3 regions of the Mycobacteroides chelonae genome follow, and region 3 is predicted to be linked to each of the others. Evidence: predicted binding sites of a transcription regulator. Region 3 holds the regulator's gene; each other region holds the start of a gene.

Region 1 (7,670 bases), 590 kb from region 3:
AAAGCACCTGATCAGAACTACTCTGCCGGATCCGGCAGAACCCGCAGATGTCCGCGGCGCCGCCCGACGGGAGCCGGATGCACGGGCCGGGGAGCAGCCGAGGTGGCAGGCCCTCCCATATCGAGTGCGGGCTCGCTGAATCCCGCCGCGGCCATCCGCACTCCGGTGGGTTCCCGGACCGCATCGGCCAGGGCAACCAAGTCGTCATCCTCGGGATTCGACGGCAGGGGGCCGTTGTACCGGACCAGCTCCCAGCCACGGGGCGCGGTAATCCGGCTCGCGTGCTGCGCGCACAGATCCCACGAATGCGGCTCGCTGGACGTGGCCAGCGGCCCAACCACGGCCGTCGAGTCCGCATAGACAAACGTCAACGTCGCCACGGCGGAACTCGGGCACCCGGGTCGACAGCAGCGACGGGGGGCTCTCACAAACGTTGAGGCTAGCGTGCGCAAACACGTTCCGACCCGCAGACACGCGCTGTGAACCCACTGAGACCCTCCGGTGATCAGGCAGAGACCCCGGGGTGATCGGCTCGTTGTGATTCGTCAGCCACAGCAGTCACACCGTTACCATTTCCCGTATGGCACGTGACGGACGGCGCGGCGGCTCGGCGAGCGGATCGAGCTCGCAGGGCTCCCGAAGGGGGCGCGATTTTCGTGGCCCGCTCTTGCCGCCGACCGTTCCCGGCTGGCGCTCACGCGCCGAGCGCTTCGATATGGCGGTGCTGGAGGCCTATGAACCCATCGAGCGGGCGTGGCAGTCGCGGCTGGAGGGTCTCGATGTCGCGGTAGACGAGATTCCGCGCATCCAACCCAAGGATCCCGAGTCGGTGCAATGGCCGCCGGAGGTGATCGCCGACGGACCGATCCCGCTGGCAAGGCTTATTCCCGCTGGCGTGGATACCCGGGGTAACACCACCCGGGCGCGAATTGTCCTATTCCGCAAGCCGATCGAATTACGCGCGAAGAAATCTGGGGATTTGTCGGATCTCCTGCACGATCTGCTGGTGGCGCAGGTTGCCACCCACCTGGGGGTGGAACCATCGGTGATCGACCCGACCATCACCGATGAGGGCGACTAACCGCCCGATCGAACGCGGAGTTAGATGATGCCCCGCTTCAGGCGACGGCGCTCACGCTCGGACAACCCGCCCCAGATACCGAACCGCTCGTCGTTGGCCAGTGCGTATTCAAGGCACTCGTCCTTGACTTCGCAGCCCTGGCAGATGCGCTTGGCCTCGCGAGTCGACCCGCCCTTCTCAGGGAAGAACGCCTCTGGATCGGTCTGTGCGCACAGCGCCTTCTCTTGCCACTGATCATCAGCGACACCAATCAGCGCATCAAAATCGTTCTGCACCAACGTCAGATGCGGACGTGCGGGCGGCAAGCCCGTCGCACCCGTGCCGACGCCGGAACTCAGCTCGTCGTGTGCGCCAAATTCATTGTGCCCGAACAGCATCGTCCCGCCTCCTCACCATTCCCACTTGCAGTCGTCGTGCCCGGTTTCGTGCCACATTGTCGTTTCCCGGCCATTCCATTCGAACATCTGATCGAATCCCGGTCTGCGCCTGCAACTTCCAAACCCAGCCCGAGGAATGACACTGGTGTGATTACACACGTGTTCGCTGCCGGGGTCAAGCGAAGGACGAAAATTCATACCATCTACGACCGACAAAATCGGCGTGGCGCCCTCGTGGCGTGTCGCATCATTGCCGGCGCACTAGTGTCGGTCAGCGTGAAACTCACCGTCCTCGTCGGCGGCGTCGGCGGAGCGCGCTTCCTGCTCGGCGTCCAACGCTTGCTCGGATCGGACTCCAGCAAGCATCAGATAAACGCCATCGTGAACATTGGCGACGACGCCTGGATGCATGGCGTCAGGATCTGCCCTGACCTGGACACCTGCATGTACACCCTGGGCGGAGGGGTGGATCCGGAACGCGGCTGGGGACACCGGGGCGAGACGTGGAACGCCATGGAGGAACTGGCGGCCTACGGCGCCCAGCCCGACTGGTTCTCGCTCGGCGACAGGGACCTGGCCACTCACCTGATACGCAGTCAAATGCTGCGAGCCGGTTACCCGCTATCAGCGGTCACCGAAGCGTTATGCAATCGATGGCGGCCCGGAGTCCGCCTGTTACCCGCCAGCGACGACCGCTGCGAGACCCACGTGGTGATCACCGACCCCGCCGATGGGGAGCAGCGTGCCATCCACTTCCAACAGTGGTGGGTGCAACACCGAGCACAGGTACCGACCCACAGTTTCGCGTTCGTCGGCGCGGACGAAGCAAAGGCCGGCCCAGGCGTTGCCGAAGCCATCGCCGAGGCAGATGCCGTCTTGCTGGCTCCCTCCAATCCGGTGGTGAGCATCGGGGCCGTCCTGGCGGTCGGCGGAGTTCGCGGGGCGCTCCGCACAACCACCGCTCCGGTCATCGGGTACTCGCCAATCGTGTCCGGTAAGCCACTCCGCGGAATGGCCGACGAATGTTTGCGCGTGATCGGTGTCGAGGTGAGCTCACAAGGTGTCGGGGAACACTTCGGCGCCCGCTCACAGACCGGCATCCTGGACGGCTGGCTGGTCGACGAGGGTGACGCCGCTCACATTGCGGGAGTTCAGGTACGGTCGATTCCGCTGCTCATGACCGACCCGGACGCGACGGCGGCGATGGTGCGTGCGGGACTCGACCTGGCCGGAGTTACCCTATGACCTCATCTGCGGATTCCCCTGCACCGGAACATGGTTCGGCAGCTCCGGTGGAGATTCTACCCATTGCGGACTTGCCGGAATTCCGCCCCGGCGACGATGTCGCCAAGACCATCGCCGAGGCGGCGCCATGGATCCGGGACGGCGATGTGATCGTGATCACCAGCAAGATCATCTCCAAGGCCGAGGGCCGCATCGTCGCGGCGCCTACCGATCCCGAAGCGCGGGACACCTTGCGGCGCAAACTGATCGACTCCGAGTCGGTCCGCGTGCTGGCCCGCAAGGGAAAGACACTGATCACCGAGAACACCATCGGCATCGTGCAGGCCGCCGCCGGAATCGACGCGTCCAATGTCGATACCGCCGAACTCGTACTGCTCCCCACCGACCCCGATGGCAGCGCCGCGGCGGTGCGGGCAGCACTGTCGCGACAGCTGGGCGTGAACGTAGCGGTGGTGATCACCGACACCATGGGACGGGCCTGGCGCAATGGCCAGACCGATGCCGCCATCGGTTCCTCCGGCATCCCTGTCCTGTATGGCTACGCCGGTGCAAAGGACAAGCACGGCAACGAACTTCAGGTGACAGAGGTGGCCATCGTCGACGAGATCGCCGCCGCCGCCGACCTTGTCAAGGGCAAGCTCACCGATGTACCAGTTGCGGTGGTGCGGGGTCTGTCGGTGCCCGACGACGGCAGCGTGGCTCGCGACCTCCAGCGCTCGGGCCCCGACGATTTGTTCTGGCTCGGCACCGCGGAAGCGCTGGAGCAGGGGCGCCGCGATGCGGTGCTGGTGCGCCGCTCTATCCGTCAATTCGCTGATATCGCAGTAGATTCCGATCTATTACGGGAAGCCATCGGCGAGGCGTTGACGGCGCCCGCTCCGCATCACACCCATCCGGTGAGATTCGTATGGGTACGGGATCTGGCGACACGGCGCGCACTGCTGGATGCCATGAAACAGGCATGGGCCGTGGATCTCAGCGGAGACGGACGCACCCCGGAATCCGTCGAGAAACGGGTGGCCCGCGGACAGATCCTCTACGACGCACCCGAAATCGTGATTCCGTTCCTGGTTCCCGACGGTGCCCACGACTACCCGGACGAGCGCCGCAACGCGGCCGAACACACCATGTTCGCCGTCGCGGTGGGCGCGGCGGTGCAGGCACTGTTGGTGGCGCTGGCGGCGCGGGGCGTGGGGAGCTGCTGGATCGGGTCCACCATCTTCGCCGCCGATGTCGTCCGCAGGCAGCTCGAGCTGGATGCCTCATGGGAACCGATGGGGACCATCGCCATCGGATATCCGCACGGATACCCCGAGAAGACGCTGGAACCCCGCACTCCCCTTCCTGCCGGCCAGATGCTGGTTGAGCTCTGATGAGCCGCATCTCGGGTCTGCAAGCTTCCGCCGTCGAGCTGCTCTCCGCGTGGGAAACGCCCGATACCGAGCAGGACAGCCTGCGGCACTCCGTTCTGGCCTTTCTCGACGCCAATCCGGACGCCTGCCGTCGCCGCAGCGCCGCAGGCCATATCACCGCCTCGGCGCTGGTGGTCAACCACGACGGGTCGCAGGCGCTGCTGACCCTGCACCCGCGCGTGGGTAAATGGCTTCAGCTGGGCGGCCACTGCGAAGAGGAGGACGCCACCATCCGGGCCGCCGCGCTGCGTGAAGCCACCGAGGAATCCGGGATAGCAGACCTCACTCTTGAGCCGAATCTGCTTGGCATACATGTACATCCGATCACATGCTCGCTGGGTGTGCCGACTCGCCATCTCGATCTGCAGTTCCTGGCGCGCGCGCCCGAGGGCGCCCAGATCACCGTCAGCGACGAATCACTGGACCTGCGCTGGTGGCCCATCGACCAGATTCCGGCCGAAGATCCCTCGGTGGTCGTGTTGGCCGAACGGGCCCGCGCCAGACTGCGCTGAAAGTCGGGTAGTGCATTACCCGTGTCCGGCCTAACGAGCCGTCGTATCGTCCCCTCATCAGCGGCGATTCTGCGAGGGGACGCACATGGACATCAAGATTGAGACCCCCTTCGGTGGCAGCGCGAGAATCACCAAGCCCGACCGCGAGCCGTCCCCCGGCGGTGACGAGCCCCAGCACACGTTCACCGTCGGGGACTTACGACCGCGAGTCCGGGCGCTCTTGGTGTTGTGCATCGCCATCGACGGCACGATCGTGTTGTGGCTGGCCGCCAAGAACGCCACGCTGACCCAGAACGCGTGGGATCTGCTGGGCACCGCGCTACTCCTTGCCATCGGCATCACCTGCGCGCTGGCGATCGGGGGGATTGTGAAGTACCGGCACAGTTCTGTGCTCACCCCCCTGGCCAGCCAGGTATTCGTCATCTGTCTTGCCGCCTATGTCTGGCTGCTCGACCTGCGTAGTCCCGCAAGCCAGCTAGGGGGCATCACAGGAGTCGCGCTGGCATTGGGCGCCGTCGCCCTGTGCTGGGTGCTGTATCTGAGCCGGTACGCGGCGGGCGCCCTGACCAGAACCGGCATCGCCGTCGTCGCACTGTTTCCCCTCATTGGGTTGGTGCAGTTCTGGATTCAGAACGAGTACATGACGCACAGTTCGCTTCCGCTGATAGACGTGCAGACCGAGTTGACGCCGGTGGGCTCGACCGGCCCCATCATCCACGTCCTGGCCAAGACCACGTACCACAACCGTGGATCGTTTCGCGTCGACGTCCCGGCCACCCTGACCCGCGTCGTCGTCTATCCCAAGGGCACACCCGCAGAACCCCCTACACCCGAGAACGTGGCCGGGCACCTGAACGCACTCGGGAGTCAGTTCGGGGACTATCGCGAAACTCCGGCGATGTCCGCCCAGGCACGACTGATCTATGCCGGCTCGTCCGGCGGTGCCGGCGGGGCGTTCCTGGCTCCCGGATCGACGAACCAGGGCAGCACCATCATCGATATCGATTCCCGGACCGTCCGGTTGGCGGTCATCAAGGTCACCCTGATCGCCGTCACCCACCGATCGGTGAAGGAAACACGCACCTGCTATCCCCCACAGGTCGCGCTCGGCGAGGACGTGATCGGTTTCCTCAGGGAATCAACCCTGGTCCACGATTTCCTGGGGGGTAAGGCGTTGTGTACCGAAACCCAGTTCGCGTCCCGCGGTGTCATCGAGGAACTGGTTTCCGATCACCCCGTGTTGCGGATCTTCACCATGGTGTACGCCTCTGGGGCAACCACGCCGATATTGCTGCCGTTCTTCGGCACCCAGGAATCGCTGGACAATCCGCTCTCGAGCACGAAGGCGTCGACGATCATCGAGAACGCCAACCCCTCAGGCATGTTCGGCTCTTCCGCCGAGTACGCGCCGTCCGACGCCGATGTGCGGCCGAGTCCCTAGACGTCCGAGGAGTACCGGATGCCACCGTCGGGAATGGTGATTCCGGGCCATACCCGGGCGCCGCGCAGCAGCTCGCAGCGCGCACCGATATCGGCGCCGTCCCCGATCACGCCGTCACGCACCAAGGCGCGCGGCCCGATGCGGGCGCCGAACCCGATGATGGAGCGTTCCACCACCGCACCCGCCTCGATGCGGGCACCGTCGAAGATGACCGCGCCGTCAAGCCGTGCGCCCGGCCCGATTTCGGCGCCCCGGCCCACCACGGTGCCACCGATCACCAGCGCGCCCGGTGCCACCGAGGCACCGTCGTGCACCAGCGCCTCGCCCGGATGTTCGGGGATCGCTGGTGAGGGCGCGATACCGCGCACCAGGTCCGCCGAGCCGCGCACGAAGTCCTCGGGAGTGCCCATATCGCGCCAGTAGCTCGTGTCGACGTATCCGCATACCTTGGCGCCACTGCTGAGCAATCCTGGAAAGACTTCTCGCTCAACCGAGACCGGCCGCCCGGAGGGGATCTGTTCGATCAGCTCGCGCCGGAACACGTAACACCCGGCGTTGATCTGGTCGGTGGGCGGATCTTCGGTCTTCTCCAGGAATGCGGTCACGCAGCCCGTGGAATCGGTAGGCACACAACCGAACGCGCGCGGGTCGCCGACCCGTACCAGGTGCAATGTCAGGTCGGCCTGGGTCTGCTCATGCTGCGCGAGAAGGTCTTTCAAGTCCAAGCCGGACAACACATCGCCGTTGAACACCAGGGCGGTGTCGTGGCGCAGATGGTCCAGCACATTCCGGATGGCTCCACCGGTACCCAGCGGTTCCGTTTCGGTGACATAGGTAATCGACAGGCCCAGCTTGGACCCGTCGCCGAACTCCGACTCGAAGACCTCGGCCTTGTACGACGTTCCGAGCACCACATGATCGATCCCGGCCGCGGCGACCCGCGACAACACATGCGTCAGGAAGGGGAAGCCGGCGATCGGCAGCATCGGCTTGGGCGCCGAGAGCGTCAGTGGACGCAGCCGGGTGCCCTGCCCTCCCACCAAGATGACGGCATCGGCTTTCACGTGGTCAGACATATCACCCTCCTTGCTTGTCCCGGCGCCGATTGGCACGGATGGCCGAGCGCACCACGATCGCAGATCGAGCCGCCAGTGCGCCCCGAATGCTCCAACGCAGCGGTGCCTGCCACCAATGTGGATGCCGGTCTGATTGGTAGATGTAGACGCTGTCGTGGTGCGCAGTAAGGCTGCGTGCCGGATCACGCCCGGCGGCATGACCTTTCGCATGCACGACCTCCGAGCTCGGCGCGTACACGTTCTGCCAGCCCGCACGTGCCAGCCGGTCTCCGAGATCAACGTCCTCCATGTACATGAAGTAGCGCGTGTCGAATCCGCCGATGGCATCGAAGGCCTTGCGCCGCAGCAGCAGGCACGATCCCGAGAGCCATCCGACGATGCGCTCGGACGGCTCCATCCGGTCCTGGCGATACGCCGCGGTCCACGGATTGGTGGGCCACACCGATCCCAGCAGCGCGTGTAGCGCACCCCCCGCGAGCGACGGCACCACTCGCGCCGAGGGATACACCGAACCATCGGGCTCACG
Region 2 (7,670 bases), 170 kb from region 3:
GCCCGGCCTGCCCCAGCACTTGCGGCGGCGGGGTGAGACCCAGATGCGTCCACGCCAACGCCGTGGCCACCCGCCCGCGCGGCGTTCGCGCGAGCATCCCGGCGCGCACCAGGAACGGCTCGCATACCTCTTCGACGGTGGTCGACTCCTCCCCGACGGCCACCGCCAAGGTCGACAGCCCCACCGGCCCGCCGCCGAAGCTGCGGGTCAGCGCGGAAAGCACCGCCCGGTCCAGGCGATCCAGCCCGAGTTCGTCCACGTCGTAGACCTCTAGAGCGGACTTCGCAACGTCCACGGTGATGACGCCGTCGGCACGCACTTCCGCATAGTCACGGACCCGGCGCAACAATCGGTTGGCGATGCGCGGGGTGCCGCGCGAACGCCGGGCAATCTCCACGCCCGCGTCGGCTCCCAGCTCAATGCCGAGGATTCCGGCCGATCGGGCGAGCACGAGTTCGAGCTCTTCGGACTCGTAGAAGTCCATGTGCGCCGTGAATCCGAAGCGATCACGTAGCGGCCCGGTCAGCGACCCCGAACGGGTTGTCGCGCCGACCAACGTGAAGGGCGCCACCTCCAGGGGGATGGACGTCGCACCGGGGCCCTTGCCAACGACGATGTCGACCCGGAAGTCCTCCATGGCCAGGTACAGCATTTCCTCGGCGGGCCGGGCGATGCGGTGAATCTCGTCGATGAAGAGCACATCGTTTTCGACCAGATTGCTCAGCATCGCCGCTAGGTCACCCGCCCGCTCCAGCGCCGGGCCCGAGGTCACCCGCAGCGAAGAGCCCAGCTCGGCGGCGATGATCATCGCCAGCGAGGTCTTCCCCAGCCCAGGCGGTCCGGACAGCAGGATGTGATCGGGAGTACCGCCGCGATTTTTCGCACCGGACAACACCAGATCCAGCTGCTCACGCACCCGCGGCTGGCCGATGAACTCCCGCAGCGACTTGGGCCGAAGTCCGGCGTCGATATCGTTCTCCCCGACGGTGAGCGCACCAGACAGCTCGGGACCGGCATCGAAGTCGTCCTCCGCGCCATCAAACTCGTCGAAGCGGCTCATCGTGTCTTACCCAGTAACGTCAGCGCCGACCGCAGCACGGTCGAGGTGTCTCCCTCGGAATTGTCTTGAGCCAGAACGGTATCGGTGGCCTGTTCGGCTTGTTTGGCGGCGAATCCGAGGCCGATGAGGGCCTCGACGACCTGGGTGCGCACCAACGATGCGGTACCCCGGCCCAGCTCGGTGGTGCCACCGGGAGCCGCCGCCACCTTCTCGCGCAGCTCCAGCACCATGCGCTCGGCGCCACGCTTGCCGATCCCCGGCACCCGGGTCAGCGCATTGACATCACCATCGGCCAGCGCCTGGCGCAGGGCCGACGCGTCGTAGACCGCGAGCGTGGCCATCGCGATCTTGGGCCCCACGCCGGAGACACCGAGCAGCGTCAGGAACAGGTCGCGGGCATCTGTATCTGTGAAGCCGTACAACGTCATCGAGTCCTCGCGCACGATCATCGCCGTGATCAGCCGCACCTGGGCGCCGCGCCGAAGCGTCGACAGCGTGGCCGGGGTGGCGTTGACGCGGTATCCGACTCCGGCGGCCTCGATCACCACATGATCGAGCGCGATGTCGATGACCTCGCCATTGACCGAAGCAATCATCGGGCTACCGCCTTCATCCGGGCCGCGAAGGCTTTCCGCTGCTCTTCGGCGGCGGCCTCCGCTTTCGCCATTCTCGCCAGCATGGGCGCACGCCAGCAGTGACAGATTGCCAGGGCCAGGGCGTCGGCCGCGTCGGCGGGCTTCGGCGCCGTCTGCAACTGCAGGATGCGCGTGATCATTGCGGTCACCTGGGATTTATCTGCCCGGCCATTGCCGGTGACGGCCGCCTTGACCTCCGACGGGGTATGGAAATACACCTCGATGCCCCGCTTTGCGGCACTGAGCGCGACTATTCCGCCCGCTTGGGCGGTACCCATCACGGTCGACACGTTCTGCTGAGCGAAGACGCGCTCGATGGCCACCACGTCGGGACGGTGGGTGTCCATCCAATGCTCGACGACCTCACTGATCGCCAAAAGCCGTTGCGGCAGAGGCTGATTGGCCGGAGTGCGCACGACGTCGACATCCAGGGCCACCACCTTGCGACCCGAGGATGCCTCGACCATGGACAGACCACACCGGGTGAGCCCCGGGTCGACTCCCATCACTCGCACGCGCCAGCCCTCTCGCCGTAGAACAGTTGTTCGATAGCATATCGAGAGAGATCACCCATTCGGCATAGCAACACGCGAGGGCTCTGCAAATGTCAACATCCGTTGGCCTAAGCTCAGCGCATGTCTACCGAACCTCGGCGATCGGACGCCACTCGCGCGGCCATCCTCGAGGCCGCCCAGGAACACTTCGCGGGCGTCGGCTACGAGAAGGCAACCATACGGGCCATCGCCGCAACTGCGGGCATCGACCCGTCCCTGGTCATGCGCTACTACGGCAACAAGGCCAAACTGTTCACCGCCGCGGCCAACTTCGACATACATTTTCCCGAAGAACTAGCCGAGATTCCGCGTGATCAACTCGGAGCGAGCTTGGTCCAGCACTTCCTTACCCAATGGGAAGCCGACGACACCATGGTCGCGTTGCTACGGGCCGCGGTGTCCCACGAGTCCGCACGGGCGCGCATGGAGGAGATTTTTAGCTGCCAGATGGTTCCGGTCATCGAGTCATTGACCGCGGATCGGGCCATGGAACGCGCGGCGCTGATCGGTACCCAAATGATCGGCCTAGCGATGTGCCGTTACGTCATCCGGCTCGGCAACGTACCCGCGATGACGCACGAACAGATCATCGAACTCATCGCGCCGACCATCCAGGCTTACCTAGATTGCGACTGCGATTGCGAGGCGCCTTAACGCGCGCTCTCGGGCTGCGTCCACGGGCTCAGCCGTGGCACCCACCGCGGTACGTGCTGTGCGTACTCCGCATAGTCGCGGCCGAACCGCCGCAGCAGGCCGCGCTCTTCGACCAGCGGGAAGTAGATCGCGTTGACGGCCACGAAAACGGCCGCGTAGATCAGCAATCCCATGGAGTTCACCGCCAGCGCCTCACCCAACAGAATGGCGATGACGCCGGTGATCATGGGGTTGCGCATGTGGCGGTACGGGCCAAGCACGACGAGACGTACTGGAGGATCGAAGGGCGCCAGGGAGCCCTTGCCGGTCTGATGGAAGAGCATGACGGTGCGCGTCACCAGGAACAGGCCGGCGGCCACCAGCAGGGTCCCGATCACCGTCGCCGTCATCGACATCTGATCCGACATCCACGACGGCACCTGCATGCCGGATCCGTAGAGGATCACCAACGGGATCAGAACCGTCACGGTGACCGGCAGCGCGAGAACCGCGCGCGCAGTGCGCCACAGGGTTGTCGTTTCAGGCGCCGGGGCGACTGTTTGTGTGGCCATGACGGGCCTCCCCTCACTCGTGGATGTCTTATATGTACGCCTGCTTGACATTCAAGTCAACAGATGTTGACCAACAGTTGTTGACGTCACAGTAACGCCGTCCAGTGACATTTGATTCCCGGCCATCGGCACGATTCGGGCCCGCCGTCTGGGTCCGATTACTGTCGTCGGAGTGTCTGTCGGAAAACTGCCCAGCGAGAAAACGGTTCAGTGGTGGCCTCCCCTCGGCGTGATCTTGATGCTGATACTCGGGTTCTCCGTGGGGAAAGGCTCAACGCCGTTCGACAGGTGGTTTTTCGATGCGACCCAGGTCGCGTTCGGGGTGCAGCCACGCTGGCTGCTGTTCTTCACCGATTGGGTGTTCCTGGTTCCGGTGCTCGTGGTGTGCATCGGGTTCGAGCTGTATCGGCGGCGTTGGCGGGTCGCGACAGTTGTCCTCGTCTGCCCCTTCATCGCGAACTGGACCACCCAGGCCACCAAGATGCTCGTCGGGCGCGAGAAGGGCGGATACCTCGCGTATCCCAGCGGCCACACCACTTTCGTGGTGGCCGTGACGGGGATGCTGGTGCTGGTCGCCGGCGGAGCCCTCTGGGCATACATCGCGGCCGCGATTGTCAGCATGCTCGGACTACTCGGGCAGGTCGCCTGCGGGTATCACTACTTCACCGACACCATCGGTGCCGTCCTGGTCACCACCGCGGTCGTGACCCTGGCGTTCTGGGCTGCAGGTCAGTCTTCGTCGAGCGCGGCGAGCACCTCGTCGGACAAATCCACGTTGGTGTAGACGTTCTGCACGTCGTCGCTGTCTTCCAGTGCGTCGACCAGTTTGAACACCTTGCGGGCGGTGTCGACATCGACCGGCACGCTCATCGACGGCTGGAAGCTGGCCTCCGCCGACTCGTAGTCGATCCCGGCCTCTTGCAGTGACTGACGGACCGCGATCAAGTCGGTGGGCTCGGAGATGACTTCGAAGGTCTCGCCCAGGTCGTTGACCTCCTCGGCGCCCGCCTCCAGTACGGCCGTGAGCACGTCGTCCTCGGACAGACCGTTCTTCTCCAGCGTCACAACACCCTTGCGAGAGAACAGGTACGACACCGATCCCGGATCGGCCATGCTGCCACCGTTGCGGGTCATCGCGACCCGAACCTCACCGGCAGCGCGGTTGCGGTTGTCACTCAGGCACTCGATAAGCACCGCGACGCCGTTGGGGCCATAGCCCTCGTACATGATGGTCTGCCAGTCGGCGCCACCGGCTTCCTCGCCGGCACCGCGCTTGCGGGCCCGCTCGATGTTGTCGTTGGGCACCGAGGTCTTCTTGGCCTTCTGGATGGCGTCATAGAGCGTCGGGTTGCCAGCCGGGTCTCCGCCACCGGTACGCGCGGCGACCTCGATGTTCTTGATCAGCTTGGCGAACTCTTTGCCACGGCGCGCGTCTTTGACGGCCTTCTGATGCTTGGTGGTGGCCCACTTGGAATGGCCGCTCATGTACCCGTGTACTACTTTCTCTAGGTTCTGTCGCACTTCTGCGCTGCCCGAGTGTACTCGCGCACCTAGGGTGAATCACATGACTGTCCTGGTAGCCGACCCGATTGTCGACACTGTCCTGGACCGATACGCGTCAACCGTCGGAGACAGCCTCACCGATTACCGCAATCATCTGTACAGGGGCATGAACTACCAGCTCCGTCTTCTCGGCATGACGCAGGCGCCGCCCGAGATCGCGCTGGCGTGGGCGACGCACGATATCGGCATCTGGACGGCGGGGACCTGGGACTATCTGGATCCCTCGGTGGCACTCGCCGAGCAGCTGGCACCGGAGTTCGGTATCACCGATATCGATCGTCTCAAGGCAATGGTGGCCGACCACCACAAGCTCAGGTCGGCCGACGATCTATGGGTCGAGACCTTCCGGCTGGGCGATCGGATCGATGCTTTCCGCGGCCTGTACGCCTGGACCGGACTGGAACGTGCCGATGTGCGCGAGGTGGTCGAGGCACTCCCCTACGGCGGATTTCACGGATTCTTATTGCGAACCGCCGGAAAGTGGACGCTCAAGCACCCGTCACGCCCGATGCCCATGCTGCGCTGGTAACCACCGCGTCGAGTGCATACCGCACGCAGATGAATCGAGCAGAATCGCTGCGCCTGGTATGCGCTCGGCGTCAGGCCCCGCGCACCATGTCGACGAACAGCTGGTGCACTCGCCGGTCTCCGGTGACCTCGGGGTGAAACGACGTCGCCAACGCGCTGCCCTGCCGCACCGCGACCGGATGCCCTTGCGCGGTGGCCAGCACCTCGACATCGGTGCCGACCCGCTCCACCCACGGCGCCCTGATGAACACCGCGTGCAGCCCACCATCGAGCCCCACGAAATCCAGATCACCCTCGAATGAGTCCACCTGGCGCCCGAACGCATTGCGCCGCACCGTCATATCGATCGCGCCCAGCGCCACCGCATCCGGGCGGGTATCGAGTATCTCGCTAGCCAGCAGAATCATGCCCGCGCAGGATCCGTAAACCGGCAGACCACCACGCAGACGCTCGGTGAGCGGGTCCAGCAGTTCGAACACGCGCAGCAAGTTGCTCATGGTGGTCGACTCCCCGCCGGGAATGACCAGCCCGTCTATCTTGGAGAGTTCCTCGGGACGGCGCACGCCAAGCGCGTCCGCACCCGAATCTTCCAGAGCAGCAACATGTTCCCTGACATCACCCTGTAATGCCAGCACGCCGATCAACGGGCTCACGCCATGTTCCCCTTGGCGATCGACGCCTCGTCGGGGTTGCGCTCGTACCGGGTCAGCCCCTCCTGTACCACCGCCGCGACCATCCGGCCCTCGCGATCGAAAATCCGGCCCTGAGTCAGCGCCCGTCCGTATCCGGCCGACGGCGACGTCTCGTCGTACAGCAGCCATTCATCGGCACGGAACGGACGCAGGAACCACAGCGCGTGATCCAGGGACGCGGTCTGCAGTACCGCGTCGCGGTGCGGCACCTTGGAAGAGCTCAGCAGCGTCAGATCGCTCATGTAGGCCAGCGCGCAGATGTGCAGCACCGGATCATCGGGAAGCTGCTTGCGGCAGCGGAACCACACCCGCTGCTGCGCGGCCAGCCGCGGGTTCCGGTCCATCAGCTCGTCGGGGACGATCCGGATGTCCCATTCGGCGAACTGCCGGAAGAGATCGTGACTGAACGACCCCTCCGCGTCCTGCACATCGGGCAGGTCCTCGGGGGCCGGGACGGGCGGCATCAGATCCTGATGCTCAATGCCGGTGTCCAGCGTCTGGAAGGAGGCCGACATGCTGAAGATCGCCTGCCCGTCCTGGATCGCAGTGACCCGGCGGGTGCTGAACGAGCGGCCGTCGCGTACCCGATCAACGAGAAACACAGTGGGCTCGTTGGGATTTCCGGGCCGCAGGAAGTATCCGTGCAGGGAATGCACCAGGTACTGAGGCTCGACGGTGCGGACGGCCGAGACCAACGATTGCCCCGCAACCTGGCCACCGAAGGTGCGGCGCAGGCTGCTCGGGGTCACGTTTCCTCGGAAGATGTCCTTTTCGAGCTGCTCGAGCGTCAGGATCTCTTCGATATCGGCCATCAGATGGTTTTACCAGCCGCGCTCGGCGAGCCGATGCGGCTGCGCGATGTCCTCCACATTGATGCCGACCATCGCTTCACCCAGTCCGCGCGACACCTTGGCCAGCACGTCCGGGTCGTCGTAGAAGGTGGTGGCCTTCACGATCGCCGCGGCGCGCTGCTCGGGGTTGCCGGACTTGAAGATTCCGGATCCGACGAACACACCCTCGGCGCCCAGCTGCATCATCATCGCGGCATCGGCCGGGGTGGCGATGCCGCCAGCGGTGAACAGCGTGACCGGCAGCTTGCCGGCGCGCGCGACCTCGACCACAAGGTCATACGGTGCTTGCAATTCCTTTGCGGCAACGTACAACTCGTCCTCGGATAGCGAGGTGAGCCGACGGATCTCGCCACCGATCTTGCGCATGTGCGTCGTCGCGTTGGACACGTCGCCGGTACCGGCCTCACCCTTGGAACGGATCATGGCCGCACCCTCGGTGATGCGGCGCAGCGCCTCGCCCAGGTTGGTGGCACCGCACACGAACGGCACGGTGAACTTCCACTTGTCGATATGGTTGGTGTAGTCGGCCGGGGTCAGCACCTCCGACTCGTCGATGTAGTCCACGCCCAGGCTCTGCAGGAT
Region 3 (7,670 bases):
GTTCGATCGCGGGTATTCGCGTTCGACCTGGGTGTCAACGAGGACGAAGCAACCGGGTCCGTGGCGGCGCGGATGACCGATCTGTTGAGCCGTGATCTGATCGTCAATCAGGGCAAGGGTTCACAAATTCTCACGCAATGGAGCCCGGAGGGCTGGGTGACGATCGGTGGCCATGTCGTCGCCGATCAATCATTGACGCTGGACTAGTGACACGCGACACCGCCACCTGGGTCTAGGACCCGGTCGGTGCGTCCCGATGCGCGCGCAACGCGGCGATCTCGCGTTCGAAGTCCTCGGCGGAGCTGAATCCGCGGTACACCGAGGCGAAACGCAGGTACGCGACCTCGTCCAGGTCGCGGAGTGGGCCAAGGATGGCCAGGCCCACCTCATTGCTGGGAATTTCCGGGGATCCGGCCGCCCTGACGGCGTCCTCGACTTGCTGAGCAAGCAGATTCAGCGCGTCGTCATCGACATCGCGGCCCTGGCAGGCACGGCGTACGCCCTTGATGACCTTGTCGCGGCTGAACGGCTCGGTGACACCGCTGCGCTTCACAACGGCGAGCACAGCGGTCTCGACAGTGGTGAAACGACGGCCACATTCCGGGCACGATCGACGTCGCCGTATCGCCTGACCCTCATCCGCCTCACGGGAATCGACTACGCGCGAGTCTGGATGCCGGCAGAACGGACAGTGCATTACTGCTCCTTCGCCGGTTCTGGACTCCAAGTCGTTGGGCTGGGTGAGCTGACGCACAGCACAACGCGCCCAGACCGGTGTCGAGGATACCCGTGCTCCCGCACGTTCGAAGGTCACGCCCGTTCGCCGATCAGCCGACCGGAGAAACCAGCGTCTGACCGGCTTGCACTGTCGCCGAGTCGAGTTCATTGAGTTCACGGATCTTGGACACCACAGCCGAGCGCGGCGCACCCGGTGCGACACGCGAGGCCACATCGGCCAGGGTCTCTCCCGGAGCGACCTGGACAACCGCCACACGGTCCGGCACGTCAACTCCCCCGATTCCGGCAGCGCTGACCTGGCCGAGCATCAACAGCCACATGGTCGCCACGGCAGCACCCACCGAGACAACGATGGTGGCCTTAAGGCTCACCGGGCTACGACGGTGCACCCGATGTGGCACCGACGAGACTCGGATGCCGTTACCCCGGTACGCAACCGGCCGTCCGGAAGGCCTCCGGTAGGCGACGGTGCGCACCGGCAGTGCCCGGCGCTGGGTCAGCGGGTACTGGGCGCTGTACGCACGCGCCTGCGGGGCGCACTCGCGTGATGCGTGCTCGGCGGTGCGAAGACGCGGCGTGGTGAGAACGTTTGTGCTCATCGGTATGCCCTTCCTGTCCTGTCGATCGGTAAGCCCGTTCGCTCTTATGTTCGAATGTACTCGATCATGTGTTCGATGTCCGAACATGTGATCGATTTGTAGCATCCGCCACCGACAAGTGGTCCTGACCAGCATCGACACTCCAGATGGCCGGGCCAGCGACCGTCATTGACGACACGCATCGAACACATGTTTGATAAATGTCGTCGACAGGTCTAGATTCGGGCCCATGAGCGATACACCCAGCAAGGGACCCGCCACCGGTTCACTGACCGAGCGCCAGCGGACCATCCTGGAGGTCATCCGCGCATCGGTGAATGAACGGGGCTACCCCCCGAGCATCCGCGAAATCGGAGACGCCGTCGGGCTTACCTCGACGTCGTCGGTCGCCCATCAACTACGCACCCTCGAACAGAAGGGCTTCCTGCGGCGTGATCCGAACCGTCCACGCGCCGTTGATGTTCGGGGTATCGATGACACCCACACCCCGTCTGCCACCACCGATGTGGTGGGTTCGGGCGATCTGCCGGAGCCCACGTTCGTGCCCGTGCTGGGACGGATCGCCGCCGGTGGTCCGATCCTGGCCGAGGAGGCCGTTGAGGATGTGTTCCCGCTCCCCCGCGAACTTGTCGGCGAGGGATCGCTGTTCCTGCTCAAGGTCGTCGGCGAATCGATGATCGACGCCGCGATCTGCGATGGCGACTGGGTGGTGGTCCGCCAGCAGAACGTCGCCGACAACGGCGACATCGTGGCGGCGATGATCGATGGTGAGGCGACCGTCAAAACATTCAAGCGGACGACGGGTCAGGTGTGGCTGATGCCGCACAACCCGCTCTTCGAGCCCATCCCCGGTAACGACGCCGCCATCCTCGGCAAGGTCGTCACCGTTATCCGCAAGGTCTAGGCCGACCCGGGCGGCGGCCCGGGCGCAGAAGCATCCTCGACGGACGTTAAGAAGAGCTGGAAGTGCGCCACGTCGTGCCAGCTACCCAGCTTGTAACCGATGCGTCGATACAGCGCCACCTGTTCGAATCCCATTGCCAGGTGTAGTTTTTCGCTCGCCAGATTAGGCACTACGACAACGGCCAGCACGGTGCGATAGCCGAGAGAGCGCAAACGCTCCAACAGCGCCGCGTACAACTGACGACCCGCTCCGCGCTGCCGGCGCGCACCGTCTACATACACACTCACCTCGCAAGCCCACTGATAGGCCGTGCGAGACTTCCATGGCACCGCATAGGCGTACCCGAGAATCTCTCCGGCGTCCTCGGCGACTAGCCAGGCATGGCGGTGGGCCGCCGTCTGGATGCGTTCGGCAAGAACGACATCCGACGGCGGCACCTCCTCGAACGAAATAGCCGTCTCGGTGACATACGGCGCATAGATCGCTGCGCACGCGGCCGCGTCGGCGGCCGTGGCGTCACGAATACGCATCCGCGACTAGAGCGAACGCCCGATGATCTCCTTCATGATCTCGGTGGTTCCGCCGTAGATCGTCTGGATACGAGAGTCCATGTAGGCACGCGCCACCGGGTATTCACGCATGAAGCCGTAACCGCCGTGCAGCTGCAGGCAGCGGTCGATCAGGTGAACCTGCTTCTCGGTGCTGTACCACTTGGCCATCGCGGCCTGCTCGACGCTCAGTTCTTTCTTGTTGAGCAGCGTGATGAATTCGTCGACCATGATTCGGATCATGGTCGCGTCGGTGGCGAGCTCGGCCAGCACAAAGCGGCTGTTCTGGAAGCTCTTGATCGGCTTGCCGAACGCCTTGCGCTCGGATGTGTACTCGATGGTCGCCTCGAGCATGGTTTCCATCGCCGCAGCCGCGACGACCGCAATCGACATGCGTTCCTGCGGCAGGTTCTGCATGAGGTAGATGAAGCCCTGGCCCTCTTCGCCCAGCAGGTTGGCGGCGGGCACGCGAACGTCGGTGAAGGACAGCTCGGCGGTGTCCTGGGCGTCCAGACCCATCTTGTCGAGCTTGCGGCCGCGCTCAAAGCCCTCCATGCCGCGCTCGACGACGATCAGGCTGAAGCCCAGCGCACCCTTTTCGGGGTCGGTCTGTGCGACCACGATCACCAGGTCGGCGTTGATGCCGTTGGTGATGAAGGTCTTCGCGCCATTGAGAATGTAATGATCGCCGTCCTTGACCGCGCGGGTCTTGATGCCCTGCAAGTCGCTGCCGGTCCCCGGCTCGGTCATGGCGATGGCGCTGATCAGCTCGCCGGAACAGAATCCCGGGAACCAGCGTGCCTTCTGCTCGTCGTTGGCCAGATCCCGGAAGTACGGGCCCGCGACATCGTTGTGCAGGGTGAAACCGATACCCGACTGACGGGCCTTGGTGATCTCTTCACCGATGATCGCGTTGTAGCGGAAATCCACGAGCCCGCCGCCACCGAACTCCTCGGGCATATCGGTGCCCAAAAAGCCCTGCTTGCCGGCCTCGACCCACAGCGAGCGGTCGACGATCTTGTTCTCGTCCCACTCCTCGCGGTAAGGCTCTGCATGCCGTTCCAGGAAGGTCTTGAACGACTCGCGGAACAGTTCGTGCTCGGGTTCGAAGATGGTGCGTTTGAACTTAACGGCGCCGGCCATGATCACCTTCCGGTTTGGATTTACGTACTTGGCAGAATGTATACCAACCCACTGGTCGGTTGGTACTCGCCTACCCGGTTTCGACGGACAGAAAGCCTAGGCTGATTGAGGTGACCAGGCTGGCGCTTTCACATACCCACTGGGGTGCATTCACGCCCGAGGTCCGCGACGGCGAAGTGATCGGTGTCACGCCCATCCCGACGGATCTGGACCCCTCCCCGCTGCTGCAGAACATTCCTGGTTCGATCCGCCACCAGGCCCGGGTTACCGCACCGTCTGTGCGGCGCGGCTGGCTGCGGGACGGGCCCGGCCCCAGTACTGCCCGCGGCTCGGACGAGTACGTGGAGGTGTCCTGGGATGAGCTCACCGAACTACTGGCCGATGAACTGCGACGCATCGTCGACACCCACGGCAACCAAGCCATCTACGGCGGCTCGTACGGCTGGGCCAGCGCGGGACGATTCCATCACGCTCAGAGTCAGGTGCACCGGTTCCTGAAACTGCTCGGCGGGTATACCTTTTCGCGCCATTCCTACAGCCTGGGCGCCACCGGCGTCATCATGCCGCACGTCGTCGGCACCCACGATGGGCTCTTCAAGAGGTCGACGTCATGGGATGTCATCGTCGAGAACACCGATCTGCTGGTGGCATTCGGCGGCATCGCTCTCAAGAACACGGGGGTGAACCACGGCGGCACCACCGCGCATCCGGCCCGCGATGCCCTCGACAGGTTCCGTGCCCGTGGAGGGCGCATCGTCTCGTTCAGTCCGCTGCGCGATGACATCGACGGCGAGTGCGAATGGCATGCACCCGTTCCCGGGACAGACGTCGCGGTCATGCTCGCACTGGCCCATGTGTTGGCCACCGAGGGTCTTGCAGATCTCACGTTCCTGAACGCCTATTGCACCGGTTATGAACGATTCGAACGGTATCTGCTGGGCGCGGAGGACGGCGTGCCCAAGAGCCCCGAATGGGCGGCAAGCATCAGCGGCCTGAATCCTGACCAATTGCGCATCCTGGCCCGGCGCATGGCGGCCGGTCGGACCCTGGTGACGGTCAGCTGGTCGCTGCAGCGAGTGCGGTACGGCGAGCAGGCCCCATGGATGGGACTGACCCTGGCGGCAATGCTGGGTCAGATCGGCATTCCCGGAGGTGGCTTCGGCCACGGCTATGGCTCGATGAACGAGGCGGGACTCGCGCCGGTCAGCTGCCGCCTGCCTACCTTCCCGCAGGGACCCAACCCCGTCGAGAGCTTCATTCCAGTGGCGGCCATCAGTGAGCTGCTGCTGCGCCCCGGCGAAACACTCGCCTACAACGGCCAGACGCTCACCCTGCCCGACATCAAATGCGTTTACTGGGCGGGTGGCAACCCGTTCCACCACCACCAGAATCTGCCGCGGTTGCGCCGGGGCCTGGCCCGCGTCGACACGGTCGTCGTACATGATCCGGTATGGACGGCGATGGCCAAGCACGCCGACATCGTGGTGCCGTCCACCACCAGCCTCGAACGCGACGATTTCTCCGGAAGCCGCAATGACCCGCTTTTAGTGGCGATGAAGGCCGTCGCACCGCCGTATGCCAACTCTCGCGACGATTTCACCACGTTCTCAGCCCTGTCCGATCGGCTCGGATTCGGCGAGCAATTCGCCGAAGGGCGCACCGCCGCGCAATGGCTGCGCCACATCTACACCGAATGGGCGGGCGCTCTGGACTTCCCGGTGCCGACGTTCGAGGAGTTCTGGGAACAGGGGTACCTGCGGCTGCCCACCGACCCGGGTCTGACGCTGCTATCGGATTTCCGCGAGAACCCCGACGCACACCCGCTGCACACCCCGAGCGGACGCATCGAGATCTTCTCGGAAACCATCGATGGCTTCGGGTATGCCGACTGCGGCGGACATCCACAGTGGTACGAACCCACCGAATGGCTGAACGGCGAACGTGCCCAAAGCTTCCCGTTACATCTGATCGCGAACCAGCCCCGTACCCGGCTGCACAGCCAGCTCGATTTCGGCGGCACCAGCCAACGCTCGAAGGTTCAGAGACGCGAACCCATCCGCATGCACCCGACCGACGCCACCGAACGCGGTATCGCCGATGGTGACGTGGTGCGGGTGTTCAACGACCGGGGCACCTGCCTGGCGGGCGCTGTTCTCGACGAGGGCCTGCGGCGCCACGTGGTGCAGCTGTCCACCGGGGCATGGTTCGATCCGATCGATCCGGCCGACCCTGATTCGCCCTGCGCACACGGGAACCCGAACGTACTCACCGACGACGCAGGCACCTCGTCGTTGGCTCAGGGCTGCACCGGTCAGCACGTACTCGTGCAGATCGAACGGTTCGAGGGCACACCGCCGCCCGTGCGCGCGTACATCCCGCCACGTCTTGTCGAGCGCGACTAGAGCCGCTACTTCAGTTCCAGCAGGCTGGCGGCCAGCGCCTGCGGCACTCTGGCGATCACCCGCGTGCCGGCCGCGAGGTGCTCGGTGGATTGCACATGCCCGTCGGTATGGATCCGGGCCACCAAGTCACCACGCTCATAAGGGACGACCACGTCGACGGGCACATCGCCACGGGGCACCGTCTCGGCGAGCGCGTCGCGCAGCTTGGCAATGCCGTCGCCGGTGTGCGCCGACACGAACAGCGCTTTGGGCAGCGCACGACGCAACTGCGCCAGGGCAAGATCACTGGCCGCGTCGATCTTGTTGATCACCAACAGCTCCGGTGCCGCCGACGAATCGTGATCCGCGACGACGTCGCTGATGACCGCACGCACCGCTTCGATCTGGGCCAGCGGCGCCACGTCCGAGCCGTCCACCACATGGACCAGCAGGTCGGCGTCGGCCACCTCCTCCAGAGTGGACCGGAAGGCCTCGACCAACTGGGTGGGCAGGTGCCGTACGAAACCGACGGTGTCCGTGATGACGAATTCGCGTCCGTCGTCAAACGTTCCGCGGCGGGTTGTCGGTTCGAGTGTTGCGAACAGTGCGTCCTGGACCAGCACCCCGGCTCCGGTGATCGCGTTCAGCAGGCTCGACTTACCGGCATTGGTGTAACCGACGATGGCGATCGAGGGCACATCGCTTTCGAGCCGACGGCTGCGCTTGGTGTCACGCACCTTCTTCATGTCGCGGATCTCGCGACGCAGCTTGGACATGCGCTCACGGATTCGGCGCCGATCGGTCTCGATCTTCGTCTCACCGGGGCCGCGGGTACCCACGCCGCCACCGGCGCCTCCGGCACGACCACCGGCCTGACGAGACATGGATTCACCCCAGCCGCGCAGTCGCGGCAGCATGTATTCCATCTGCGCCAAAGACACCTGGGCCTTGCCTTCGCGGCTGGTGGCGTGTTGGGCGAAGATATCCAGAATCAGCGCGGTGCGATCGATGACCTTGACCTTCACCGCTTTCTCCAAGGCCACCAGCTGCGCCGGGCTGAGCTCGCCGTCGCAGATCACGGTGTCGGCACCGGTGGCCAGCACGATCTCCCGTAGCTCTATCGCCTTGCCAGAGCCGATATATGTTGCCGGATCGGGCTTTTGGCGACGTTGAATCAAACCTTCGAGCACCTCGGATCCTGCGGTTTCGGCCAGCGCGGCGAGTTCGGCCATGCTGGCGTCGGCCTCCTGGGACGTCCCGTCGGTCCAGACACCCACCAGCACAACCCGTTCCAGGCGCAGCTGCCGGTACTCGACCTCGGTGACGTCGGCAAGTTCGGTGGAGAGCCCCGCCACAC

What was found. Region 3 encodes LexA, which represses DNA repair genes until DNA is damaged. Its sites were predicted from a motif close to CGAACANNTGTTCG; they were not measured.
Region 1: cofD (2-phospho-L-lactate transferase) is a predicted target of LexA. The motif match lies at 1,539-1,552, and genes of this name have one in related genera.
Region 2: ruvC (crossover junction endodeoxyribonuclease RuvC) is a predicted target of LexA. The motif match lies at 2,230-2,243, and genes of this name have one in related genera.

The regions. Positions count from the first base shown of each region.
Region 1 covers NZ_CP050145.1:3,710,953-3,718,622, forward strand. The annotation lists gene HBA99_RS18285 (DUF3499 domain-containing protein) at 18-428, opposite strand; gene HBA99_RS18290 (metallopeptidase family protein) at 581-1,081, shown strand; gene HBA99_RS18295 (WhiB family transcriptional regulator) at 1,102-1,356, opposite strand; gene cofD (2-phospho-L-lactate transferase) at 1,735-2,703, shown strand; gene HBA99_RS18305 (coenzyme F420-0:L-glutamate ligase) at 2,700-4,076, shown strand; gene HBA99_RS18310 (NUDIX hydrolase) at 4,076-4,627, shown strand; gene HBA99_RS18315 (hypothetical protein) at 4,713-6,068, shown strand; gene manB (mannose-1-phosphate guanylyltransferase) at 6,065-7,144, opposite strand; gene HBA99_RS18325 (glycosyltransferase family 2 protein) at 7,146-7,670, opposite strand, start outside.
Region 2 covers NZ_CP050145.1:2,951,854-2,959,523, forward strand. The annotation lists gene ruvB (Holliday junction branch migration DNA helicase RuvB) at 1-1,060, opposite strand, end outside; gene ruvA (Holliday junction branch migration protein RuvA) at 1,057-1,656, opposite strand; gene ruvC (crossover junction endodeoxyribonuclease RuvC) at 1,653-2,210, opposite strand; gene HBA99_RS14490 (TetR/AcrR family transcriptional regulator) at 2,331-2,903, shown strand; partial or broken gene HBA99_RS14495 (methyltransferase family protein) at 2,993-3,454, opposite strand; gene HBA99_RS14500 (phosphatase PAP2 family protein) at 3,627-4,238, shown strand; gene HBA99_RS14505 (YebC/PmpR family DNA-binding transcriptional regulator) at 4,184-4,939, opposite strand; gene HBA99_RS14510 (hypothetical protein) at 5,019-5,546, shown strand; gene pdxT (pyridoxal 5'-phosphate synthase glutaminase subunit PdxT) at 5,617-6,186, opposite strand; gene HBA99_RS14520 (acyl-CoA thioesterase) at 6,195-7,049, opposite strand; gene pdxS (pyridoxal 5'-phosphate synthase lyase subunit PdxS) at 7,059-7,670, opposite strand, start outside.
Region 3 covers NZ_CP050145.1:3,123,708-3,131,377, forward strand. The annotation lists gene HBA99_RS15310 (PhzF family phenazine biosynthesis protein) at 1-207, shown strand, start outside; gene nrdR (transcriptional regulator NrdR) at 233-697, opposite strand; gene HBA99_RS15320 (LysM peptidoglycan-binding domain-containing protein) at 828-1,337, opposite strand; gene lexA (transcriptional repressor LexA) at 1,567-2,241, shown strand; gene HBA99_RS15330 (GNAT family N-acetyltransferase) at 2,238-2,771, opposite strand; gene HBA99_RS15335 (acyl-CoA dehydrogenase family protein) at 2,778-3,932, opposite strand; gene HBA99_RS15340 (molybdopterin-dependent oxidoreductase) at 4,043-6,334, shown strand; gene hflX (GTPase HflX) at 6,340-7,670, opposite strand, start outside.